2 regions of the Streptomyces sp. NTD91 genome follow, and region 2 is predicted to be linked to the other one. Evidence: riboswitches for the same ligand, from Rfam matches in the RefSeq annotation. Region 2 holds a riboswitch; the other holds the start of a gene.
The links. Region 2 has a riboswitch for S-adenosylmethionine ahead of thrC (threonine synthase). Riboswitches for the same ligand answer to the same signal wherever they lie in the genome.
Positions count from the first base shown of each region.

Region 1: another riboswitch for S-adenosylmethionine. It lies ahead of AC5WRT_RS09120 (aminotransferase class V-fold PLP-dependent enzyme); the one in region 2 lies ahead of thrC (threonine synthase).

Region 1 is NZ_JCAJZW010000006.1:43,041-49,093, forward strand. It holds gene qcrB (cytochrome bc1 complex cytochrome b subunit) at 1-252, shown strand, start outside; gene trpD (anthranilate phosphoribosyltransferase) at 379-1,443, shown strand; SAM riboswitch class IV at 1,520-1,636, shown strand; gene AC5WRT_RS09120 (aminotransferase class V-fold PLP-dependent enzyme) at 1,794-3,170, shown strand; gene AC5WRT_RS09125 (Lrp/AsnC family transcriptional regulator) at 3,206-3,487, opposite strand; gene AC5WRT_RS09130 (rhomboid family intramembrane serine protease) at 3,484-4,227, opposite strand; gene AC5WRT_RS09135 (hypothetical protein) at 4,393-4,632, shown strand; gene AC5WRT_RS09140 (NYN domain-containing protein) at 4,673-6,016, shown strand.
Region 2 is NZ_JCAJZW010000001.1:437,147-443,199, forward strand. It holds gene groL (chaperonin GroEL) at 1-1,126, opposite strand, end outside; gene AC5WRT_RS02010 (cold-shock protein) at 1,514-1,717, opposite strand; gene AC5WRT_RS02015 (MoaD/ThiS family protein) at 2,149-2,424, opposite strand; gene thrC (threonine synthase) at 2,421-3,704, opposite strand; SAM riboswitch class I at 3,723-3,864, opposite strand; gene AC5WRT_RS02025 (glucosyl-3-phosphoglycerate synthase) at 4,026-4,970, shown strand; gene AC5WRT_RS02030 (alpha,alpha-trehalose-phosphate synthase (UDP-forming)) at 5,045-6,053, shown strand, end outside.

The DNA of each region.
Region 1 (6,053 bases), on a different contig from region 2:
CCGCACGGTGAGTTCATCGAGGTGCACGAGCCGCTCAGCCAGGAGCAGCTGCACACCCTCACCGCGCACGAGCAGTACCAGCCGGCCGAGATCGGCCCGACGGTCGACGAGAACGGTGTCGAGCGCAAGGTGGGTGCCGGCGAGAAGCTGCGGGTGAAGCTCTCCAACGCCTACTACGGCGAGGACAACCAGATCCCGAAGCCGACCGTCGAGGAGTACAAGGAGATCACGAGCGGCCACGGCCACCACTGATCCCCACGTCGCCACGCCACGCCGAAGGGCCCCGTCCGGGTTACGGACGGGGCCCTTCGCGGTGTCCGGGGGTGGATAGGGTGGGAATCAACCACTGATTTCGTGTACGACACCCAGGAGCGGCTTATGAGCGCTGTGACCCCCGCTGGAGGCGACACCGCGGCGGGCCGTTCCTGGCCCGAGGTACTGAACGCCCTGCTGGAGGGCCGCGACCAGAGCGCGGACGCCACGGCCTGGGCGATGGACCGGATCATGCGCGGCGAGGCGACGGACGCGCAGATCGCGGGGTTCGCCGTCGCGCTGCGGGCCAAGGGCGAGACGGTGGAGGAGATCACCGGGCTCGTGCGCGCGATGTACGACCACGCGAACGTGATCGAGGTGCCGGGGGAGACCGTCGACATCGTCGGCACCGGCGGTGACGGCGCGAAGACGGTGAACATCTCCACGATGTCCTCGATCGTCGTCGCCGGCACCGGCGCCAAGGTCGTCAAGCACGGCAACCGGGCCGCGTCCTCGGCGTCGGGCGCGTCGGACGTGCTGGAGAAGCTGGGCGTCAATCTGAACCTTCCGCTGGAGCGGGTCCCGCAGGTCGCCGAGGAGGCCGGGATCACCTTCTGCTTCGCGGTGAGGTTCCACCCGGCGCTGCGTCATGTGGCTGCCGCCCGAGGCCAGTTGGGCATCCGCACCACCTTCAACGTCCTCGGCCCGCTGACCAACCCGGCGAAGGTGCGGGCGCAGGCCGTCGGCGTGGCCGATCTCCGGATGGCGCCCATCGTGGCCGGGGTCCTCGCCGAGCGCGGCAACTCCTCCCTGGTCTTCCGCGGCGACGACGGCCTGGACGAGCTGACCACGACCGGCACCTCACGGGTCTGGGTGGTCCGGGACGGGAAGGTCACCGAGGAGTCCTTCGACCCGAGGGACGCCGGCCTCGACCTCGTCCCCGTGGAGGCCCTGCGGGGAGCGGACGCGTCGTACAACGCGGAGGTCGCCCGGCGCGTGCTCGACGGTGAGCGGGGCGCCGTACGGGACGCGGTGCTGCTGAACTCGGCGGCGGCCCTCGTGGCCCTGCACCCGACGGACGCGCCGCTCACCGACCAGCTGCGGGCCGGTATGGCCGAGGCCGCCGAATCCATCGACTCGGGCGCGGCGAAGCGAACGCTGGAGCGCTGGGTGGCGGCCAGCAACGCCTGACCCGCCGCCGACGGTCGTCCCGCGATCCGGACACGGGTTGCGGGACGACGATCTTTTCCCTTAGGTTCCCGTACCAGGTCATGAGTGACAGCCATTCGGCCCCGGCCGGCTGTCCGGCAACCCTCCGTCCGTGGCGGGGTGCCCCGGGTGAGGACCAGGCCGTAGGCAGAGAGGTCTACGGCAAGCGCGGACCCCTCGCGCGCTGCTGAGAGCGCGGGACCAGGGGTCCTGGTCATCGAGGGAGCCTTCCGTGAGCAAGCGAATGCGATAGGGCCGCCGAGCCCCGCCTCCGCACACCCTTCTTCTCTTCTTCCTGCGCCCTCGGGCGTATGTCTCACGGGAGTTCACCCATGTCTGTCTTCACCGCTGCCGTCGACCAGTCCGTTTGTACCCTGCTGCCCGTTCTGGGTAGGGATGTCACCGTCCCGCTGGTCACCGGCGGCGAGGTCACCTACGCGGCCCTCGACTACGCGGCCAGCGCCCCCGCCCTGCAGCGCGTATGGGACGACGTTGCCGCCTACGTGCCGTACTACGGCAGTGTCCACCGCGGTGCCGGCTACCTCTCGCAGCTCTCCACCGACCTGTTCGAGAACGCCCGCAGGACCGTCGCCGAGTTCCTCGGCTGCCGCGCCGACGACCAGGTGATCTTCACCCGCTCGACCACCGACTCCCTGAACCTGCTGGCCCGCACGCTCCCCGCCGGCTGCCAGGTCTTCGTCTTCGAGACCGAGCACCACGCCTCCCTGCTGCCCTGGCAGGACGCGCGGGTGACCTACCTCGACGCCCCGCGCACCCCGCAGCACGCCGTCACGACCCTGGAGCGTGCCCTCGCCGACCGCCCTGTGTCCGGTGAAGGGGGGTACGGCCCGGCCCTGGTCTGCGTCACCGGCGCCTCCAACGTCACCGGCGAGCTGTGGCCGGTGCGTGAACTGGCCGCCGTCGCCCACGCGCACGGCGCCCGGATCGTCCTCGACGCCGCCCAGCTGGCCCCGCACCACCCGGTGAACGTCCGCGACCTGGACGTCGACTGGGTCGCCTTCTCCGGCCACAAGCTGTACGCCCCCTTCGGCTCCGGCGTCCTGGCCGGCCGCGCCGACTGGCTGCGCGCGGCCGAGCCGTACCTCGCGGGCGGCGGCGCCAGCCGCAAGGTGACCCGGCGTCGGGACGGTGGCGTGGACGTGGAGTGGCACGACAGCGCCGCCCGGCACGAGGCGGGCTCCCCGAACGTCATCGGCGCCTACTCCATCGCGTCGGCCTGCAAGGCCCTCACCGAGGCCGGCTGGGAGAACCTGGTCGCACGCGAACAGCATCTGGTCGCCAGGGTCCGTGAGGGCCTGGCCGAGGTGCCGCAGGTGAAGATCCTTTCCCTCTTCGGCGCCGACGCCCCGCGCGTCGGCGTCATCTCCTTCGTCGTCGAGGGCTGGAACAGCTCCCATTTCGCCGCGGCGCTCTCCGCCGAGTACGGCATCGGCGTCCGCGACGGCCTCTTCTGCGCCCACCCCCTGGTCCGCACCCTCCTCGGCAGCGACCCGCAGACCCAGGGCGCATGCGGTGCCCCCGAGTCCGCGCCGGGCGAGAAGTCCCTCAACGCCATCCGCGTCAGCTTCGGCGCCGGCACGCCCGACGAGCACGTGGACCGCTTCGTCGCCGCGGTGAAGGAACTGGTGTCCGAGGGCGCGAAGTGGACGTACCGCACGGAGGACGGCCGCTGCGTCCCGGCGGTGTGATCAGCGCCCCGCGGGCCGGGGCGGTCTTGGGACGATCAGTTGTCCAGGCCGATCGAGAAGGCGGCCTCCAGGTCGTGCTGGGAGTACGTCCGGAACGCGACATGCGTGTCCGTGCCCTCGACCCCGGGGATCTTGCTGATCCGGCCCGGGATGACCTCGGCCAGGTCGTCGTGCCGGCGGACCCGGACCATGGCGATCAGGTCGTACGTGCCGGTGACCGAGAAGACCTCGCTGACGCTCTCCAGCGCGGCGATCTCCTCCGCGATCTCGGGGATCCGGTCCACACTGGTCTTGATCAGAACGATCGCGGTGATCACGGCTGGTTCTCTCCCTCGAGGGCCTGAGCAGGGGTGGCCTTCACTCTAGTCCCACGGCCGTAGCGCACCCACGCGTAGCCGAAGCCGAGGCCGAAGCCGACCAGGTGGGCCAGATAGGCCACCCCCGGGCCGTCGGACGCGCGCCCTGCCGCCGCCCACTGCAGGGCCGCCCAGAACGGCAGCACGACCCACGCCGGGAAGCGGATCGGCAGGAAGAACAGGAACGGCAGGAGACTGGTGACACGGGCACGGGGGAACAGGTAGAGGAACGCTCCGAGGACCGCCGAGATCGCCCCGGAGGCGCCGACCAGCGACTGCTCGGAGGCGGCGTTGGCGGCCGCGTAGCCCAGCAGGGCCAGGTAGCCGCAGCCGAGGTAGAACAGGGAGAACTCGACCCGGCCCATCCGTTCCTCGGTCATCACGCCGAAGACGAAGAGGAAGAGCATGTTGCCGAGCAGATGCACCCAGTTCCCGTGCACGAACAGGGCCGTGGCCGGGGTCAGGGCCTCGCGCACCGGCCTGGCGAACAGCTCGGCAGGCACCACGCCCCAGCGCGCGAAGTACGTCCGCTGTGCGGCGAGCAGGGCGTCCCCGGTGCCGTACCCGGGGCTGAGTCCGGAGGCCGGGCCCAGGACGAAGAGCAGACAGCACAGGGCGATGAGGCCGTACGTCATGGGAGCCGAGGTGCTCCGGACCGCTCGCAGGGCCCTGCCGGCCGCCGTACTCCACTGGCTGATCATGAATACAGAGCATGACGTAACGGGATGCAAGCTGACAGACCGCCTCGCCGCCGTGGACGGATCAGCGGCGAGTCGCCGCCAGGCCGTAGGGTTACCGCCACACGTGTCGGCCCATGGCGCGTGTGTCCAGCACGAGCGATCACGAGAAGGAAGCGGACAGCGACGATGACGGTTCCCCTGCCGACCGCGACGACCCGATGGCGCTGCACCCTGTGCGGCAACCTCACCCGGTTCGACGTGACGCGTTCGTCCAAGGTCGTCGAGTACGTCCACCTCGATCTGGCCGGGGAGCCGACCGTGGAGGAGCGCGAGGTGGTCAGTGAGACCATCGAGTCGGTGCGCTGCCGCTGGTGCAACGCGGTGGATCAGGTGGAACTCGTGGACAGGCCGGGTGCCGGCTCCTGAGCGGAGCGGTGCCGGGCGGCGGAGTAGTGGGGTGTGACGGATGGTGGAGACCACAGGCGGGGGGCCGGGCGACGGCACCGCCGAGGTGCTTGACCGTCCGCTGCCCGAGGGCGTGCGCCGCCGGGTCGTGCAGATCGTCTCGGACGGTTTCGGCAGCCTGACCCTGTCGGAGCTGCCCGCCCAGCTGAGGCAGTACGCCCGCTTCACCCCCACTCGCCGGGCGAAGTTCGCCGGGAACGCGATGGCGGCGGCGCTGGAGACCGATGCGCTGTTCCGGCAGCGGATCGGGGAGAAGCTCAGAGAGGCGCAGCCGGAACTGACCGGCGCCCTCGACTCAGGCTCACCGCCCCCGGCCGCGGACCCGCTCGACGTGGCGGCCGCGGCCTACGTCCTGCGCCCGGCAGGCTGGGTGAAGCTGGTCACCGCGGCCGGTGAGGAGGCCCAGCGCGCGGACGCCGAGCGCGCCGACGAGGAGAGCCGGGCCGAACTGGAGCGGCTGCGCGCCGAGCTGGCCCAGGCCCGCGAGCACGGCCGCGCCGAGACCGAGCGGCTGCGCGCGGAGCTGGACTCGGCGCGAAAGGAGGCGGAATCGCTTCACCGTAAGCTCCGGGCCGCCCTCAGCGACGTCAAGCGCGGCGAGGCCGCCCTGCGCAAGGCCCAGGGAGGGATGGACGCCGTACGCGCCGAGGCGCACACCCAGGTGTCGGCCGCCGAGAGCGAGGCCCGCCGGCTCAGGGCCCGGCTCGGCGAGGCCGAGGCCGCGCTGGAGGCCACCCGCCGGGCGGCCCGGGAGGGCCGCAGTGTGGAGGACATGCGGGTACGGCTGCTGCTCGACACCCTGCTGGACGCCACCCAGGGCCTGCGGCGCGAACTCGCCCTGCCGCCGGTGTCCGTGCGCCCCGCCGAGACCGTGGACGCGGTCGAGCCGGGCCGTATGACACCGAAGGACATCGCGGCACGCGCGCTGTCGGAGCACGATCCGGCGATTCTCGACCAGCTGCTCGCGCTGCCGCAGGCACATCTGGTGGTCGACGGCTACAACGTCACCAAGACGGGCTATCCGCAGATGCCGCTGGAGAAGCAGCGGCTCAGGCTGCTCGGCCAGCTCTCCGCGCTCGCCGCGCAGACCGGCGCCGAGGTGACGTGCGTCTTCGACGGCGCCGAACTGGCCGCCCCGGTGCTGCTCGCGCCGCCGCGCGGGGTGCGGGTGCTGTTCTCCAAGCCGGGCGTGACGGCCGACGAGCTGATTCGCCAGCTGGTGCGCGCCGAGCCGCCGGGCCGTCCGGTCATCGTCGCCTCCACCGACCGGGAGGTGGCCGACGGCGTCGCCGGGGCGGGCGCCCGCCCTGTCGCGTCTGCGGTGCTTCTCAAGCGACTGTCCTGAAGATCCGACGACATGTGCAATGTCGTAATTGGCGTGA
Region 2 (6,053 bases):
CCGCGACACCGCCGGCGAGCTTCGCCAGGCGCTCCTGCAGCTTCTCGCGGTCGTAGTCGGAGTCGCTGTTCTCGATCTCGGCGCGGATCTGGTTGACGCGGCCGTTGACCTGCTCGGAGGAGCCGGCACCGTCGACGATGGTGGTCTCGTCCTTGGTGATGACGACCTTGCGGGCGCGGCCCAGGAGGTCCAGGGTCGCGTTCTCCAGCTTGAGGCCGACCTCCTCGGAGATGACCTCGCCACCGGTGAGGATGGCGATGTCGCCGAGCATGGCCTTGCGGCGGTCGCCGAAGCCCGGGGCCTTGACGGCGACGGACTTGAAGGTGCCGCGGATCTTGTTGACGACCAGGGTCGACAGGGCCTCGCCCTCGACGTCCTCGGCGATGATCAGCAGCGGCTTGCCCGACTGCATGACCTTCTCCAGCAGCGGGAGCAGGTCCTTGACCGAGGAGATCTTGGAGTTGGCGATGAGGATGTACGGGTCCTCGAGCACCGCCTCCATGCGCTCCATGTCGGTCGCGAAGTAGGCGGAGATGTAACCCTTGTCGAAGCGCATGCCCTCGGTGAGCTCCAGCTCCAGACCGAAGGTGTTGCTCTCCTCGACGGTGATGACGCCTTCCTTGCCGACCTTGTCCATCGCCTCGGCGATCAGCTCGCCGATCTGGGTGTCGGCGGCGGAGATGGACGCGGTGGAGGCGATCTGCTCCTTGGTCTCGACGTCCTTCGCCTGCTCCAGCAGGGCGGCGGAGACGGCCTCGACGGCCTTCTCGATACCGCGCTTCAGAGCCATCGGGTTGGCACCGGCGGCGACGTTGCGCAGACCCTCCTTGACCAGGGCCTGGGCGAGCACGGTCGCGGTGGTCGTACCGTCACCGGCGACGTCGTCCGTCTTCTTGGCGACTTCCTTGACCAGCTCGGCGCCGATCTTCTCGTACGGGTCCTCGAGCTCGATCTCCTTGGCGATGGAGACACCGTCGTTGGTGATCGTGGGGGCGCCCCACTTCTTCTCGAGGACGACGTTGCGGCCCTTGGGGCCGAGCGTCACCTTCACGGCGTCCGCGAGCTGGTTCATGCCGCGCTCGAGGCCGCGCCGCGCCTCCTCGTCGAACGCGATGATCTTGGCCATGTGAAGTGGTCCCTCCAGGACTGGGGGTGATTCCTTCGGACCGCGCCCGCGCCCGCGACGGACGGCTCGCCGACCTTGTGGTTCCTTGCCCCACCCGGCCTGCGGGCCTCACCGACCCGGTCCTTCACTGTCACTCTCACCTTCAGAGTGCTAACGCCAATGATTAGCACTCGGCATGCCCGAGTGCAAGGTGCGCCCGCGCAGCGGGCTCGTCGAGGAGTGGCGGCCGGGTGACGGACGGGCGCAAGCGCCTACGGGGGTACGGCCACCCCGTCAGCCGTCCGCGAACACGGGCGGCGAGCACCCCGGCCGCCCGGCGCGGCCCGGTCCGGGCGCGGCGAAGGGCCCGCACCCTGTGCGAGGTGCGGGCCCTTCGGAAAGAAACATTCAGGCGGTGACGCGAACCATGTCGGCCTGCGGGCCCTTCTGGCCCTGCGAGATCTCGAACTCGACCCGCTGGCCCTCTTCCAGGGTGCGGTAGCCGTCCATCTGAATCGCGCTGTAGTGGACGAAGACGTCCGCACCACCGTCGACCGCGATGAAGCCGTACCCCTTCTCCGCGTTGAACCACTTGACGGTGCCCTGAGCCATGCCTAACTCCCCTATTACTGGCCCTTGCACAGATCCACACTTCGCGGACCCGGGTCAGACCTCACCCCCCAACGGTCGGGGGCGTGCGCCGGAACGCGTCGACCGCGGCTGAATGTATCTGTCCAACTGCCGTCTGCAACAGGTCAATCGGACGAGAATTCTGGACGGGAACGGTCCGGAATGTGGTGAGAATTCGCCCGACTTCAGGGCAAGTCGGGCCCCGCAAAGCGCCACAAAAGCCGCATAAAACCCGCGCACTTTGGCTACTTCTTGTCGGGCCGCGGCATGAATGCAGGGCTCCCGACCCGTCGACCCGGGAGCGCGTTCCCCAACTCTACCGCGCTCAATCACACAGAATTGCCCCCTCCGCTTCTCTCACGGAGGGGGCAATTCAATGAACAATGAGTAACCACGGTTACCCAAGGTAATGATCAGCCGCCGGCGACCGCCGGAATGATGGAGACACCGGCGCCGTCGGGGGTCGCCGTCTCAAGGCCCTGCTCGAAGCGGACGTCGTCGTCGTTGACGTAGACGTTGACGAACCGGCGCAGCTTGCCCTGGTCGTCCAGGACGCGCGCGGCGATGCCGGTGTGGTTCTTCTCCAGGTCCTCGATGACCTCGGCGAGGGTGGCACCCTCGGCGGTCACCTCGGCGTGGCCGCCGGTGTAGGTGCGCAGGATGGTGGGGATGCGAACGGTCACGCTCATGCGAGGCCAGCCTCTCGGAAGGAGTCCAGGTTCGGGCGGATGGTGGCGGTGAGGCCGGTCCCGGCCACCGCGTCCAGCGTCTTCAGGCCGTCACCGGTGTTGAGGACCACCGTGGTCTTCGTCGGGTCCAGGACGCCGTCCTCGAGCAGCTTGCGGGTCACGCCGACGGTCACGCCGCCCGCCGTCTCCGCGAAGATACCCTCGGTGCGGGCCAGCAGCTTGATGGCGTCCACGACCTCCTCGTCCGTGACGTCCTCCACGGCCCCGCCGGTGCGCCGGGCGATGTCGAGGACGTAGGGACCGTCGGCCGGGTTGCCGATGGCGAGGGACTTGGCGATGGTGTTCGGCTTCTGCGGCCGCACCACGTCGTGGCCCGCCTTGAAGGCGGTGGACACCGGCGAGCAGCCCTCGGCCTGGGCACCGAAGATCCTGTACGGCTTGTCCTCGACCAGACCCAGCTTGATCAGCTCCTGCAGCCCCTTGTCGATCTTGGTGAGCTGGGAGCCGGAGGCGATCGGGACGACGATCTGGTCGGGCAGCCGCCAGCCGAGCTGCTCGCAGATCTCGTACGCGAGGGTCTTGGAGCCCTCCGCGTAGTACGGCCGCAGGTTGACGTTGACGAAGCCCCAGCCCTCGCCGGCCGGGTCGCCGATCAGCTCGGAGCAGAAGCGGTTCACGTCGTCGTAGTTGCCCTCGATGCCGACGAGGTCGCCGCCGTAGATCGCGGCCATGACGACCTTGCCCTGCTCCAGGTCGTGCGGGATGAACACGCAGGAGCGGAAGCCGGCCCGGGCGGCGGCGGCGCCGACGGCGCCGGCGAGGTTGCCGGTGGAGGAGCAGGACAGGGTGGTGAAGCCGAAGGCGCGGGCGGCCTCCAGCGCCTGGGCGACGACGCGGTCCTTGAAGGAGTGGGTCGGGTTGCCGGAGTCGTCCTTGACGAACAGGCCGCCGGTGACGCCGAGTTCGCGGGCGAGGTTGTCGGCCTTGACGAGCTTGGTCCAGCCCGGGTTCAGGTTCGGCTTGCCGGCCACGTCCGCCGGGACGGGCAGCAGCGGGGCGTAGCGCCAGATGTTCGCGGGGCCGGACTCGATGCGGCGGCGCAGCTCTTCGGTGTCGTAGGCGGAGAAGTCGTAGGCGATCTCCAGCGGGCCGAAACACTCCTCGCAGGCGAAGAGCGGGCCGAGCGGGACGCGGTGACCGCACTCGCGACAGCTCAGGGCCGCGGCAGGGCCGAGATCGACGGTGGAACTGCTGGAGCTTGCAACTGTCTGCACAGCCATGTGAGGCGAGGCCCTTTCTCCTCATCTTCCTCACGACGCATCTCGCCGTGAGACGGATTTGGCACCTTCCCTAGCCGGGAGCCTCGCTGGAGAACGAGAACCGACTGGAGGGTTGCCGGGGCTTCATCGGGCCGTGTCCCTCTGCCCCTCTGGATGAGCGGTATGCGGTTGTCGACGCACGCTGACCCCCGACATGCGATGGTCATCGGCGTTGTTCAAGACTGTAACCGAAGGCCAGGACAGTTGAGATAGTCGTCCGAACCGCGAGATGGATCACACGGTGCAGCCCGTGCGATCACGAACAGTGAGGAGCCGCAGACCGTGCTGGAAGAAGTCGAGCGCTGGCTGGCCACCCGCTCCTGGTCCGTGGCCGATCGCCCGCTCCACCGGATCCTGTGCGCCAAGCAGCGCACGGGGCAGACGATCAGCGTCGTGCTGCCCGCGCTCAACGAGGAGGAGACGGTGGGCGACATCGTCACGGTCATCCGCCGCGACCTCGTGGAACAGGTCCCGCTCGTGGACGAGATCGTCGTCGTCGACTCCGGCTCCACCGACCGCACCTCCCAGGTCGCCGCCGCCGCGGGCGCGCGGGTCGTGCACCGGGACGCGATCCTGCCGCGCATCCCCGCCGTCCCCGGCAAGGGCGAGGTGCTGTGGCGCTCTCTGCTGGTCACCAGCGGCGACATCATCTGCTTCATCGACGCGGACCTCAGGGACTTCTCCGCCGACTTCGTCTCCGGGACCGTCGGCCCGCTGCTCACCGACCCCGGCGTGGACCTGGTCAAGGGCATGTACGACCGCCCGCTCGCCGGGACCGGGGGGCAGGGCGGTCGGGTCACCGAGCTGATGGCCCGCCCGCTGCTGAACATGCACTGGCCGCAGCTCGCAGGATTCGTGCAGCCGCTGGGCGGCGAGTACGCGGCCCGGCGCAGCCTGCTGGAGCAGTTGCCGTTCCCCGTCGGGTACGGCGTGGAACTCGGCATGCTGGTGGACGCCCTGCACCTCGTCGGCCTCGACGCGCTGGCCCAGGTGGACGTGGGCGTGCGCAAGCACCGCCACCAGGACGGCCAGGCCCTCGGCCGGATGGCCGCCGCGATCTACCGCACGGCCCAGCTCCGGCTGGCCCGCGGCCATCTGGTCCGGCCCTGTCTCACCCAGTTCGAGCGGGGCGAGGACGGCTTCGAGCCGCGCACCTACTCGGTGGACACCGAGGAGCGGCCGCCGATGGTGGAGATCGCGGAGTACGCCGAACGGAAGGTGGCGTGAACCGTTCGTATACGGCGGCGCGCCGGGCGCGGCCGTACGTTTGAGCGTTTCCGGGCGGGGCTAGGTTGAGGACCATGGCTTCCACGGATGGTGCTGCCAAGAGAGCTCAGGTGCTGGTCGCGTCCAACCGCGGCCCGGTTTCGTACACGGTGGACGACAGCGGTGCGCTGCGCGCCAAGCGGGGCGGCGGCGGGCTGGTCTCGGGGCTGTCGGCCATCGGCCCGGACGCGGACTCGCTGTGGGTGTGCGCGGCGCTGGGCGACGGCGACCGCGAGGCCGTACGACGGGCGGGCGGCGGCCTGCTGCCGGCCGAGGACAGCGGTGGGCAGCGGGTGCGGATGCTGGACATCGACGCGCGCGTGCACGCCGACGCCTACAACGGGATCGCCAACTCGGTCCTGTGGTTCGTGCACCACATGCTGTACCAGACCCCGCTGGAGCCGGTCTTCGACACGGAGTTCCGCCGGCAGTGGGCGTCGTACGAGACCTACAACCGCGCGTTCGCCGAGGCGCTGGCCGAGGAGGCGGCCGAGGGCGCGGCCGTTCTCGTCCAGGACTACCACCTGTGCCTGGTGCCGGGGATGCTGCGCGAGCTGCGCCCGGACCTGCGGATCGGCCACTTCTCGCACACGCCGTGGGCGCCGCCCGAGTACTTCGGGCTGCTCCCGGGGGACATCCGCGAGCAGCTGCTGGCGGGCATGCTCGGGGCCGACCGGGTGGCGTTCCTGACACACCGCTGGGCGGACGCGTTCCGGAACTGCGCGCAGGCGGTCATCGAGTCCGGGATGCCCGCGGACACGCGGATCGGCGTGCACGGTCTGGGGGCGGACGGGGACTTCCTGCGCAAGCGGGCGCACGAGCCGGACGTCGAGGAGCGGATGGCCGCGCTGCGCCAGGAGATCGGCGAGGGCCGAAGGACCCTCGTCCGGGTCGACCGCACCGAGCTGTCCAAGAACATCGTGCGCGGCCTGCTTGCCTACCGACAGCTGCTGGAGGACCACCCCGAGTGGCGGGAGCGGGTGGTGCATGTCGCGTTCGCGTATCCGTCCCGGCAGGACCTCGCCGTCTACCGGGACTACACGG